3 regions of the Pseudomonas sp. NPDC079086 genome follow, and region 3 is predicted to be linked to each of the others. Evidence: predicted binding sites of a transcription regulator. Region 3 holds the regulator's gene; each other region holds the start of a gene.
What was found. Region 3 encodes FliA, which starts transcription of late flagellar genes. Its sites were predicted from a motif close to CTAAAGTTTNNNNNNNNNNNGCCGNTAA; they were not measured.
Positions count from the first base shown of each region.

Region 1: ACIGEK_RS16520 (flagellin) is a predicted target of FliA. The motif match lies at 2,432-2,459, and genes of this name have one in related genera.
Region 2: ACIGEK_RS00590 (methyl-accepting chemotaxis protein) is a predicted target of FliA. The motif match lies at 2,417-2,444, and genes of this name have one in related genera.

Region 1 covers NZ_JBITTY010000003.1:379,905-384,117, reverse strand. Annotated here, with positions in the region: gene ACIGEK_RS16525 (glycosyltransferase) at 1-2,268, shown strand, start outside; gene ACIGEK_RS16520 (flagellin) at 2,560-4,044, shown strand; gene ACIGEK_RS16515 (flagellar protein FlaG) at 4,117-4,213, shown strand, end outside.
Region 2 covers NZ_JBITTY010000001.1:128,563-132,775, forward strand. Annotated here, with positions in the region: gene creB (two-component system response regulator CreB) at 1-19, opposite strand, end outside; gene ACIGEK_RS00590 (methyl-accepting chemotaxis protein) at 356-2,386, opposite strand; partial or broken gene ACIGEK_RS00595 (HD-GYP domain-containing protein) at 2,560-3,787, opposite strand; gene ACIGEK_RS00600 (acyltransferase) at 3,969-4,213, shown strand, end outside.
Region 3 covers NZ_JBITTY010000002.1:967,969-972,181, forward strand. Annotated here, with positions in the region: gene ACIGEK_RS14240 (chemotaxis protein CheA) at 1-751, opposite strand, end outside; gene ACIGEK_RS14245 (protein phosphatase CheZ) at 763-1,551, opposite strand; gene ACIGEK_RS14250 (chemotaxis response regulator CheY) at 1,571-1,945, opposite strand; gene fliA (RNA polymerase sigma factor FliA) at 2,043-2,789, opposite strand; gene fleN (flagellar synthesis regulator FleN) at 2,786-3,616, opposite strand; gene flhF (flagellar biosynthesis protein FlhF) at 3,694-4,213, opposite strand, start outside.

The sequences.
Region 1 (4,213 bases), on a different contig from region 3:
GATGAGTTCACCCCCAGTGGACTGATGGTCGCTGGGCTTGAGTTGGCGGCAAACCCGGAGTGCCGTGCAATTTATGGTGACCAATTGCAGCGCTTGCCTGATGGCAGCCTGGGTGGCGCCTTTCTGCCAGGGTTCAACCTCGATCTGCTGCTCAGTTTCCCGCTGGTCATTGCGCGTCATTGGCTGTATCGCCGAGATCTGTTCCTCGCTGCCGGTGGATTCGACGCCGAGTTCCCTGAGGCATTTGAGTTCGAACTGTTGACCCGGCTCATCGAGCAGGAAGGGTTGGTTGGTCTCGGGCATGTCGATGAACCACTGCTGATCACGGATGCACCTGCGCTTCGGGACAACCCGGATGAGCGGCGCGTTATTGAGCGTCATCTGGCTCAGCGTGGCTATCAGGCTCGGGTTGTTCCGGGGTTGCCTGCGCGTTATCGCATTGATTACGGCCATTCGAATACACCGCTGGTGTCGATCATTATTGCGGTCGACACGTCCCTTGTCTGTCTACAGCGTTGCCTGGACAGTGTGCTCGAGAAAACCCGCTACGGGCATTACGAGATCCTGTTCGGCGCCCATCAAGCGATGGATGCGGATACTCAGGTGTGGCTGCAGGGTATTGCTGATCTGGCAGACGCCCGGCTCCGGGTTGTTGCAGCTGCGGATATTACCCAGGCCCAGCATCAGGCAGCCCTGGCAGCTCAAAGCGAGTACTTGCTGTTGTTGTCTGGTGAGGCGGTCGCGGTGAGCGACGGCTGGCTGGATGAATTGCTCAATCACGCGCAGCGTCCTGAAGTCGGTGTCGTTGGCGGCAAACTGCTGAGCGGTGATGGGCGTATTGATCAAGCGGGCTTGCTGCTCGGGCTGCGCGGTCCTGCAGGTCGTGCTTTTGCCGGTGAAGCAATGGACAGCGCTGGCTACCTACAGCGCCTGCAGGTCGATCAGAACTACAGCGCCGTCAGCGATGCCTGTCTGATGGTCCGCGCTGAGATCTATCATCAAGTCGGCGGGTTGGATACAACGCTGAGTGCCTACCGTGATGTCGATTTCTGCCTTCGGGTGCGTTCAGCGGGTTACCTGACCGTATGGGCTGCTCATGCGGTGTTAATGCATGACCATGTATACCGAGAGCCTGACGTGGCTGAGCAGGATGCTCTCTATGAGCGTCACCTGCCCGATATTGCACGTGATCCTGCTTACAACCGTAATCTGGCGCTCAGCGGGCGCGGTTTTGATTTAGAAACTGACGCCGGTTTGACCTGGCGTCCACTGAGCTGGCGCCCGCTGCCAGTGATACTGGCGCATCCGGCGGACCCCTTTGGCTGCGGTAACTACCGTGTGATCAAACCGTTCTCGGCGCTTAAAGAGTACGGAATGGTCGATGGCATGATGTCTATTGGGCTGTTGCAGGTGCCGGATCTGGAACGTCTTGATCCTGACGTGATTGTGTTGCAACGACAAATAGGTGATGAGCGGCTGGATGCGATGCGGCGGATCAAGAAGTTCTCGCGCGCTTTCACCATTTATGAGTTGGACGATTACCTGCCCAACCTGCCACTCAAAAGCGTGCATCGTCCGCAGATGCCAAAAGACATACTTAAGTCGCTGCGCAAGGGGCTGAGCTTTGTTGATCGCTTCACGGTATCCACTGCGCCGTTGGCTGAGGCCTTTGCCGGTTTGCATGGGGACATTCGGGTGGTTGAGAACCGCTTGCCGGTGGATTGGTGGAGCGGCCTCTCATCCAAGCGGCAACGCGGCAGGAAACCTCGCGTTGGCTGGGCGGGTGGTGTCAGTCATACCGGTGATCTTGAGTTGATCGCTGATGTGGTCAAGGAGCTGGCAGGCGAGGTCGAATGGGTGTTTATGGGGATGTGCCCGGACCGAATTCGTCCTTATGTACAGGAGTTGCATGCCGGCGTTGCAATTGATCTGTACCCAGCCGCATTGGCCCGGCTGGATCTGGATCTGGCTTTGGCACCAGTCGAGCAGAACTTGTTCAACGAATGCAAAAGCAACTTGCGTCTTCTTGAGTACGGCGCGTGTGGTTTCCCGGTAGTTTGCAGTGACTTGGTGTGCTACCAGGGCGCATTGCCGGTAACTCGGGTGAAAAACCGTTTCAAGGATTGGGTCGACGCCATTCGTATGCACATCAGTGATCTGGAGGCGAGTGCCAGGATGGGCGATGAGCTGCGTCGTCAGGTACAGGATGGCTGGATGCTGGATGGGGCAAATATTGAGGCTTGGAGAGTCTCATGGTTGCCCGATTGATGCCGACAACATGCTGTCGGTTTGTGTGATGCATTAAGAAAGCTGTTTTGGTGTGTGAAAAAAATCGGTATTTTCCGTCGGGATGTCGGCAGATACCAAATTTTTCTCGGGTTTGCCGCTTAAGTAATTGTTCTATATGCGGAAAAAAAAATAGAACGAGTTGCTAAAGCTGTTCTTAAGGCCGCCGATATAAAGATCGAATGCGAACTTTATGGGGCGTCTGAGCAAAGCAGGCCCGAAGCTCGCAGGCTCAGACAAACTCAGTAGCACGGTCCTTTGGAGGCAAACACCATGGCCCTTACAGTCAACACAAACGTAGCGTCACTCAACACTCAGCGTAACCTCAACAGCTCATCCAAAGGCCTGGACACTTCGCTGCAGCGCCTGTCCACTGGCTTTCGCATCAACAGTGCCAAGGATGACGCCGCCGGCTTGCAGATTTCCAACCGTCTGACCAGCCAGATCAACGGTCTGAACGTTGCGACCCGTAACTCCAACGACGGCATCTCCCTGGCGCAAACCGCTGAAGGTGCGCTGCAGCAGTCGACTGGTATTCTGCAGCGTATCCGTGACCTGGCCCTGCAATCGGCTAACGGTTCCAACGGTGCGACTGAGCGTGCAGCTCTGCAAGGCGAAGTGTCGCAGTTGCAACAAGAACTGAACCGCATCTCTGAAACCACCAGCTTCGGTGGTCGTAAGATCCTCGACGGTTCCTTCGGTTCGCAAAGCTTCCAGGTTGGCGCTAACGCCTACGAAACTATCAGTGTTTCGATCGGCTCTGCTGCTACTGACCGTATTGGTATCAACCGTTTCACTACTGATGGCGCAGGTGCTGCAGCTACTGCTTCGGGGGCTGCGTTCAGTGCCACATCGGGTAGTGCGTACGGTAGTTCTTCCTTCAACATCAACTCTAAGCTGTCTGATGGCGACGTGGCCATTGCTGGTGCCGCTAGTGGTTCTGCCAGTGAAGTAGCTCGTGCTATTAACGCCAAGAGCGATGAAACGGGTGTGACGGCGAATGCTCGTACCGTTGCAACTTTGGGTGGCATCACTGCTTCCGGGACCGTTTCCTTCGATCTGTCGGGCTTGACCAGTAAGTCACTTGCAACTGACTCATCGTCTGTCTCTGCCGTGGTTAGTGATTTGAGCGATCTGTCTTCCTTGGCAGATGCAATTAACCGCGAAACGGGTAAGACTGGTATTTCTGCGGTCTCCAAAGGTAGCACCATTGAGCTTGTTAGCTCTCGCGGTGATGCAATCAGCATCAGCAACTATGCAGGCTCGGGCGGTGCGACTCTGACCACGAAGAGCTTTGATGGTGAAACTGATGTAGGTACTGCTGCAACTATCGTTGCGGGTGGTGGTGCGCGTGCAGACGGCCAAGTTCAGCTCGAAGCAGCTGATGCTTTCAGCGTTAATGGTCTGACTGGCGGCTTGGGTACTGACGGTTTCAGTGAGTTGGATGCGGTCAATACCATCGATATCAGTACCGCAACAGGTGCACAGGATGCTCTGGGTATCATCAACGGTGCGATCTCCAATATCGATAGCCAGCGTGCCCAGCTCGGTGCTGTTCAAAACCGTTTCGAGAACACTATCTCGAACCTGCAAAACATCTCCGAGAACTCCTCTGCCGCTCGTAGCCGGATCCGTGATACTGACTTCGCTGCTGAAACTTCGGAACTGACCAAGAATCAGATCCTGCAGCAGGCCGGTACTGCGATCTTAGCCCAGGCTAACCAGCTGCCACAGGCTGTACTCAGCCTGCTCGGCTAAGGGTAAAGGCGCTAGACTACGGGGGGAAGGGCTTAGCTCTTCTCCCCGTTCCCTCATTCTGAGGAGAAAGTTATGGACATTAGTTCTATTCAAGTTACGTCTACACCTGTCGCTGCTGCCTCGAAAGCAGAGCGTGCACCGGATTCAGCTGCAAAGGTTGTGGCTGGCG
Region 2 (4,213 bases), on a different contig from region 3:
CAATCAGAATATGCGGCATGGGCGTCCTGCTCGTGGCAACTCGGCGAGGAGCCTGCGGCAGGCCGCCCGCAGCGTCAAGGGCGAGACCGTGCTTGCAAACAGGCCGAACCCTTAGTCCCGATCAAAGATCTTGCGAGCTAGAGTCCTGCAAGGCGCTACGTTAGTAACAGCCTCCGGCTGGTCAAAACAGGCGAGGAAGCGGACTGGGCTCGCACGCGAGTGTACTGTTGTACATGAGCATTACTCGTTTCACTCGCCCCTTCGGGGTCACGCTGAAGCGCGTTAGCCACAAGTGGCTTTCCGAGCTTGTTTTTAACGCAGCAGGGCCGACGCGCAGCAGATCGTAGACAGACCCTCAGTCGAGCTTGAAACGCGCCGTGTTCTGCGCCAGCACCTGACTACCTTGGCGCAGCTGTTCAGCGGCGTTGCTCACCGCCTGCGCGCCCTCAAGCAAGGCACTGGCGGCTTGGTCGACCTGCTGGATATTGCCGCTGACTTCATCGGCAGTGGCAGCCTGCTGCTCGGCGGCGGTGGCGATCTGCGCCAGTCGATCAGTAACCAGTTGTACCGACTCGACGATGGCATTCAGGTCCTCGCCCATGGCCAACACGCTGCCGACATCACCTTCAGCCTGGCGCACGGCGTCTTCCATTTGGGTCACCGACTGGCCGACCACGCGGTGCAGGTTGGCCACGGTTTCGGCGATTTCCGCCGTGGAGTTCTGCGTTCGCTGCGAAAGGCTACGCACCTCATCGGCGACCACGGCAAAACCGCGACCTTGATCACCGGCACGCGCGGCTTCAATGGCGGCGTTGAGCGCCAGCAAATTGGTCTGTTCGGCGATGCCCTTGATCACATCCACCACTCGGGTGATCTGCTCGGTCTGCGTGCGCAATTGCTGCAAGGTAGTGGCGCTGTCGCCGAGGCGACTGCTGAGCTGGCGCATGCTCTCGCTGGTGCGCGCGCTGCGCTGGTTGCTCTGATTGGCGATTTCGCGGGTCTGGCTGGCTTCCACCGCAGCCTGCTCGCAGCTTTGCGCCACGCTTTGCGCGGTGGCGGCCATTTCAGTGGCGGAAGCGGCAATCTGGCTCATCTGCGCTTGCTGCTGCTCCACCGACTCCAGGGCATTACGCGCCTCGCCGTTGAGCATCTGCACAGTGCCGCCCAGTTGCTGGCTCTGCTGATTAACGCCCTGCATGGAGTCGCGCAACTGGCCAACTGCAGTATTCAGAGCCATGGCGATGCTGGCCAGATCATCCTCGCCGTGCACGTGCATGCGCACACGCAGGTCACCATCACGCAGGCCTTCGGCGGCCTGGATAATTCCGGCAGTACTTCGACGGATCGAGGCATTCAGGCAAAACAGCACATACAGCGCCAGCAGGGTGAGCAGGCTGAACACCCCAATCGCTTCGATCATCGCGGTCAGAGCCTTCTGCCGGTAATAGCCGAGGCTAGCGGCAAACTGTTGGTATAACGCCGCCTGTAGGCCAAGCAACTGCCCCTGAAGGACATCGGTACGCTGCACGAACTGCTCCGGAGTCAGAGCCATCGGGCTGGCCTCGAACATGTCGCGATCGATGCCCGCAAGGAAGGCCTCGTAGCCCTGCAGCGCCTCATCATAGGGCCCTTGCAGCTGGCGCATGGCGCGCGGAGCTTCGAGACCAAGGGTCGATTGCGCCTTGAGCAGCTGGCTGCGCGACTCATCCAGGCTGCGCCGCAGGTCACGAATCAGTACCCGACTCTGCAAGGTGAAATGTTGCGACACCACCGCGCCATGCCCCTGACTGACAAAGCTGCCCAATTGTTCAAGCAACCGCGGCAAGGTGTAGGTCAGCTGCTCCATCATCAGGTAGGTGTCGAGCTGCGGGTCGAGGATCAGACCACTGTCGGTAGCCACCTGCTCACGTAGGGCAAGCAAGCCCAGAAGGTTCTTTTGGTAACGTTCAAGGGCGTCGGGCAGTGCCAGCTTACCCAGCACGTCGATACTCAGCTCTGCCTGCCCGGCGCTGAGATTCTGTAAATGCTGGCGGGCCTGGTCGCTGAACAAATCAGATTGGAGAGGCTGCTGCAACGCCTGCAAGGCCGGTTCTAGGTCAGCTGCACGTGCACGCAATAATGCTTCGGCAGCTTTCTCCGTGCCTTTCCAGCGCGATAGCAATGTGCGCTGCTCAATCAACGTTTGCTGCACGCCGGCCATGCCCTGCAGGGCACTGATGCCTTCCAGTTCATGGTCGATGGAATTGAGTCGTTCCAGGTAATTGCTGCTGATTACCCACAATGAAAACCCCAACGGCAAGGCAAACAGAACAAACACCAACTGAAACTTGCGCGCGAAGCTGAAACGTTCCAGCAGCCGCACACCCGGCTTGAGTACTCCAGTCATACACACCTCAACCTGTTGAGCGCGCCAACTTCAGGGGCGCGCCAAAGCAAAACTTTAAGCAAGAAGCACGCCCAAGCAGCGCGCCTGCGGGCATTCATGGGTAATAAGCATAGTTGAGTGACCGGGCCACGACCCGTTACCCGCTCGACAAGTGAGCCATGGTGTCAGAAGAGCTACCTAGAGATGCCGCTCCAGAGCTCCTCGACATTGCGAAAGCCCCACTCCTCAGCGGACTCACGGCCGACAATCTTGTCGCGACCGACCAGCTTGCTGAGGTCAAGGGTTTCCTGTGGGATTGGGGTTTTCGACCGGGACGAAAAGAACACCTTCACCTTAGGTGCGAGCAGGGATTTGGCCTGCTGCTCCATCACCACGCCGATGCGCCCACTCTCCAAGCGCACCAGTGAACCCACCGGGTAAATGCCCACCGTTTTGACAAAGGCCTGGAACACCACAGGGTCGAAATGGCCCTTCCACTCGGCCATCTTGCGGATCGACTCAGCCGGATCCCATCCCTCTTTGTAAGGCCGATTGGAGGTGATCGCGTCATACACATCGCACACCGCGCCCATGCGCGCGTAAAGACTGATCTGCTCACCAGCCAGGCGATGCGGGTAGCCGCTGCCATCAACCTTTTCATGGTGGTGCAGGCAGACGTCCAACACCAAAGCACTGACCTGCTTGCTTTCGATCAGCATGCGCGAACCGGCTTCGGGATGGTCACGGACGGTGGCGAATTCGCTATCAGTGAGCTTGCCCGGCTTGTTGAGCACCTCATTGGGAATCGCCATCTTGCCGATATCGTGCAGCAATCCAGCCAGCCCTGCCTCGCGCACTTGACCCTCGTTCAGGCCCAGATTACGTGCCAGGGCAATCATCAGCGCGCAAACCGCCACCGAATGCATGTAGGTGTATTCATCGGCATTCTTCAGCCGCGCCAGGGCTGATTAGCGCATTCGGATGGCGCATGATCGAATCGGAAATTTCCTCAACCAACTCACCTGCCTGCTCGAACTGCAACGCCTGGCCCATGCGCGCATCACCAAACATGCTGACCACTGCAGCCTTGGAGCGCTCGCAGAGTTTGACCGCACGCTGCATCTCATCTTCCATCGACACCGCAAGGCTGACCGGCGGGCTCTGCACCGCAGCCAACAGCGCAGCCTCGGCTTCGGCGGCGACTTCCTCAGGGCTGACACTCACAGTGCCAACCTCGACATCCAGCCCCTTGCTGACATCAATCCACAGTTCGCCGATGCTACTGGCCTTGATTCGCTGCAAGTCTTTTTCGGACTTGAGCAAAAACTTGGACTTCCAGAACGGGTGGTCCATCCATGCGCCACAGAACTCGTGAACATACATACCGACGCGTACGTCAGTCACAGCAATACACTTCAACATGGATTGCACTCAGACGAGAAAGTAACCCGGCTATTGTCGGACAAGCATAGATGAACAATAGCCAGCATTAGGCTGACTTGAAACAACTAATGGCCATTGGACATCAATTGCAACTCAGCGGCTTGGAAGCCTTGGCACGACTGCTTATCATTGCCGCTAAAGCGCGCCATCAGGAGTTGCCATGCGCCGTCTGTTGACCGGTCTTAGCGTCATTATTCTGTTGTTACTCAATACGCTGATACTGATCGGCCCCTTGCTGCTGATCGCTCTAGGCAAATTCGTACTGCCCGGCAAAGCACTGAAAACGGCCAGCTCACGCGGGGTGATGTGGGTCGCGGAAACCTGGGCGGAGATAAATAAACTGATCTTCGCCAGCCTGCTCCCGGTGCAATGGGACATTCGCGGCAGCGCCGACCTGCGCCAGAG
Region 3 (4,213 bases):
GTGCCGATACAGGTGGCGGAACAAACTGACCCTTACCATGCAACTGATCGAGCAGCGACTCGAATTCATCATCGGTGATTTCATCGCCAGACGCCGCTACTGGCTTGGCCGGAGCAGGTGCAGGTGCAACATCAGGGGCCACAAACTGGCCTTTGCCATGCAGCTGATCGAGCAATGACTCGAATTCATCATCAGTAATTTCATCACTGCTAGCAGCGCTCGGAACTTGCGCCGGAGATTCATCCAAGGCGCCCAGCAAATGCTCGAACTCACTGTCCGTGATATCGCCTGCGGTCTCAGCAACTTCAGGTTCAGGTTCAGGCTCAACGTGCGCTTCAGCCGACACAGTGTCTTCTGCGCCAGCCGGCTCAGCCAAACGGGCTAAGGCGGCCAGCAGCTCAGGGGTGGCGGGGGTTAGATCGGTACGCTCACGCACCTCGGTAAACATGCTGTTGACGGCATCCAGTGCTTCCAGCACCACATCCATCAACGCGGAGTCGACGCGCCGCTCACCCTTACGCAGGATGTCGAAGACGTTTTCTGCGATATGGCAGCATTCCACCAGCTCATTGAGCTGGAGAAAACCGGCACCACCTTTGACGGTATGAAACCCGCGAAAGATAGCGTTGAGCAGATTCATGTCATCCGGGCGACTTTCCAGCTCTACGAGCTGCTCGGACAGTAGTTCAAGAATCTCGCCGGCCTCTACCAGGAAGTCCTGGAGGATTTCTTCATCGGCGCCGAAGCTCATAAGACGTGCTCCTAAAATCCCAGGCTGGAAAGCAGGTCGTCGACATCATCCTGATTGGATGCGACGTCTTCACGCTTATCGGCATGAATCTGCGGACCTTCACCACGCGAAGGCTCTTTTTGTTTTTCTTGTTCGGCGCGGAGCAACTCGTGGTTGTGCTCAATGCCGGCAAATTGGTCCACCTGACTGGCCATCAGCACCAGTTTCAGCAGGTTGCTTTCCACTTCGGTAACCAGCTGCGTTACACGCTTGATCACCTGCCCTGTAAGGTCCTGGTAGTCCTGAGCCAGCAGAATGTCGTTGAGGTGCCCGGATATCTTGGCGCCATCACGCTCGCTACTAGCTAGAAACAGCTCAACACGCTTGGCCAACTCACGGAAGCCATCGGCGCTCATCTCGCGGCGCATAAAGCGCCCCCAATCAGCGCTCAGGCTATGTGCCTCACTACTGAGGTCATTAACCAATGGGGCACTCTGCTCAACCAGATCCATGGTGCGATTGGCCGCTTTTTCGGTCATCGTCACCACGTAATTCAGCCGTTCAGTGGCATCGGTTATTTGCGAAACCTCCGTGGCATGCGGCATATGGGGGTCGAGCTGGAAATTGACGATGGCGTTGTGCAGCTCACGCGTCAGCTTGCCGACTTCGTGATACAGACCACGGTCACGCGCCTTGTTGAGCTCATGTATCAGCTGTACCGCTTCACCAAAGTTGCCTTGTTCCAGGCTATCTACCAGTTGGCGAGCGTTGTGTTTCAGGGTCGACTCAAGGTCACCCTGAACGGAATCTTTATGTTCCATAGCACCCTCATGGCAGACATCAGCCGTTGACCCGCTCGAAGATTTTCTCGATCTTCTCTTTCAGCACTTGGGCGGTGAACGGTTTAACTACATAACCGTTAACCCCAGCCTGGGCTGCTTCGATGATCTGATCGCGCTTGGCTTCTGCAGTAACCATCAACACCGGTAGCGTTTTCAGGCGTTCATCTGCGCGAACCGCACGCAGCAGGTCGATACCCGTCATACCGGGCATGTTCCAGTCAGTCACCAGAAAATCGAAACTGCCGCTCTGGAGCATGGGCAGCGCGGTGACGCCATCATCGGCTTCCGCTGTGTTGGTGAACCCCAAGTCACGCAGGAGGTTCTTGATGATCCGTCGCATCGTTGAAAAGTCATCAACGATGAGGATTTTCATGTTCTTGTCCAAGTCGACCTCCGTACAGTCCCAAACGCACCCAGCAACCTGTATGCGCTTTTAATCGTGAAACCGGCCCAGCGTTAGCAAATGCAACTCAATGTGCGCGCCACTCGCCCAGACGAGCGCGTAAACGAGCGGCACACTGACTGTGTAGTTGGCTTACACGTGATTCGCTAACCCCCAACACCTCGCCGATCTCTTTAAGATTCAATTCTTCATCGTAATATAGCGCTAACACTAGACGCTCGCGCTCCGGCAGGTTGGCAATAGCATCTGCCAAGGCCGCCTGAAAGCGTTCATCTTCCAGATCACGAGAAGGTTCGAGGTGGTTGCTGCCAGCGTCTTCACCCAGCCCGCCGTGCTCGCCGTCCTGCAACAGGTCGTCGAAACTGAACAGGCGGCTGCCTAAAGTGTCGCCAAGAATGCCGTAGTAATCCTCGAGACTCAATTGGAGTTCGGCCGCAACCTCTTGATCTTTAGCGTCTCTGCCAGTTCTAGCCTCAATTTTTCTAATCGCATCACTGACCATGCGGCTATTGCGATGCACCGAGCGTGGCGCCCAGTCACCTTTGCGCACCTCATCGAGCATCGAACCACGAATGCGAATACCGGCGAATGTCTCGAAACTGGCGCCTTTGCTGGAGTCGTATTTTTTTGACGCTTCGAGCAGACCGATCATACCGGCCTGGATCAAGTCGTCGACCTGCACATTGGCCGGCAGACGGGCCAACAGGTGATAGGCAATGCGTTTGACTAGGGGCGCGTAGCGCTCGATCAACTGGTGCTGGGAGTCCTGCGCCTGCGCCTTGCTATACATACGAAGTCCAGAGGCTGCTGTCATATGGCCGTGTCCGCGATCGGTTGCTGCACCAGACGCTCAACGAAAAACTCCAAATGACCGCGCGGGTTAGCCGGTAACGGCCAGGCGTCGACTTTCTGGGCTATCGCCTTGAACGCCAGCGCGCACTTCGAGCGCGGGAAGGCTTCGTAGACCGCGCGCTGCTTCTGCACGGCCTTGCGTACTGACTCGTCGTAAGGCACTGCACCTACATACTGCAGGGCAACATCGAGAAAGCGATCAGTCACTTTAGTCAGCTTAGCAAAGAGGTTGCGACCTTCCTGCGGGCTGTGGGCCATATTGGCCAATACGCGAAAACGATTCATGCCGTGGTCGCGGTTGAGCAGCTTGATCAGCGCGTAGGCGTCGGTAATCGACGTGGGCTCATCGCACACCACCACCAACACTTCCTGGGCCGCGCGCACGAAGCTGACGACACCATCACCAATACCGGCGGCGGTGTCGATAATCAGCACATCGAGGTTGTCGCTGATATCACTGAAGGCCTGGATCAGCCCGGCATGCTGCATGGGCGATAGCTGCACCATGCTCTGAATGCCAGACGCTGCTGGCACGATACGAATGCCGCCAGGCCCCTGCAGCAACACATCACGCAGTTCACACTCGCCGCTGATGACGTCTTCCAGGGTGCGTTTAGCGCTTAGGCCAAGCAGCACATCGACGTTGGCCAAGCCCAAGTCGGCGTCCATCAGCATTACCCGGCGGCCGAGATCAGCCAGGGCCAACGCCAGGTTCACCGAGACGTTGGTCTTACCGACGCCACCTTTGCCGCCGGTCACCGCAATCACCTGTACGGGATGCATACCCATGTTTTCTAACACCTTGTCTAACTTCGACTGGAGCCACTTGGTCGGCTAAGCACGTTTCAATTCCAACAACCTGCCACTTAACTGACGCGTCGTGCAGGTTGCTGGTAAAGGCCGGCAAACATCTCCGCCATCGTATCCTCGCTTGGATCTTGGGTCGCCTGCAGCCCTACGGCTCGGCTCACCAACTGATGACTGCGGGGAATCTGCAAGTCATCGGGAATGCGTGGCCCATCAGTGAGATAGGCTACCGGTAGACGCTGGCTAATAGCCAGTCCTAAAACCTCACCCAGGCTGGTGGCTTCATCTGCTTTGGTCAGGATGCAACCAGACAAGCCGCAGCGCTTATAACTATGGTAGGCGGCTTTCAGCACTTGGCCCTGGCTGGTGGCGGCCATTACTAGATAATTTTTTGCGTTGACGCCACGGCTGGCCAGGGTTTCCAGCTGCATACGCAGGGCTGGGTCGTTGGCGGGCAGGCCGGCAGTATCGATCAGCACCACTCGCTTGCGCGCCAGCGGAGCCAGGGCCTGGGTCAGCGACTGACCCGGATCGACCAGGGTCACCGGGACATTGAGAATACGCCCCAGAGTCTTGAGT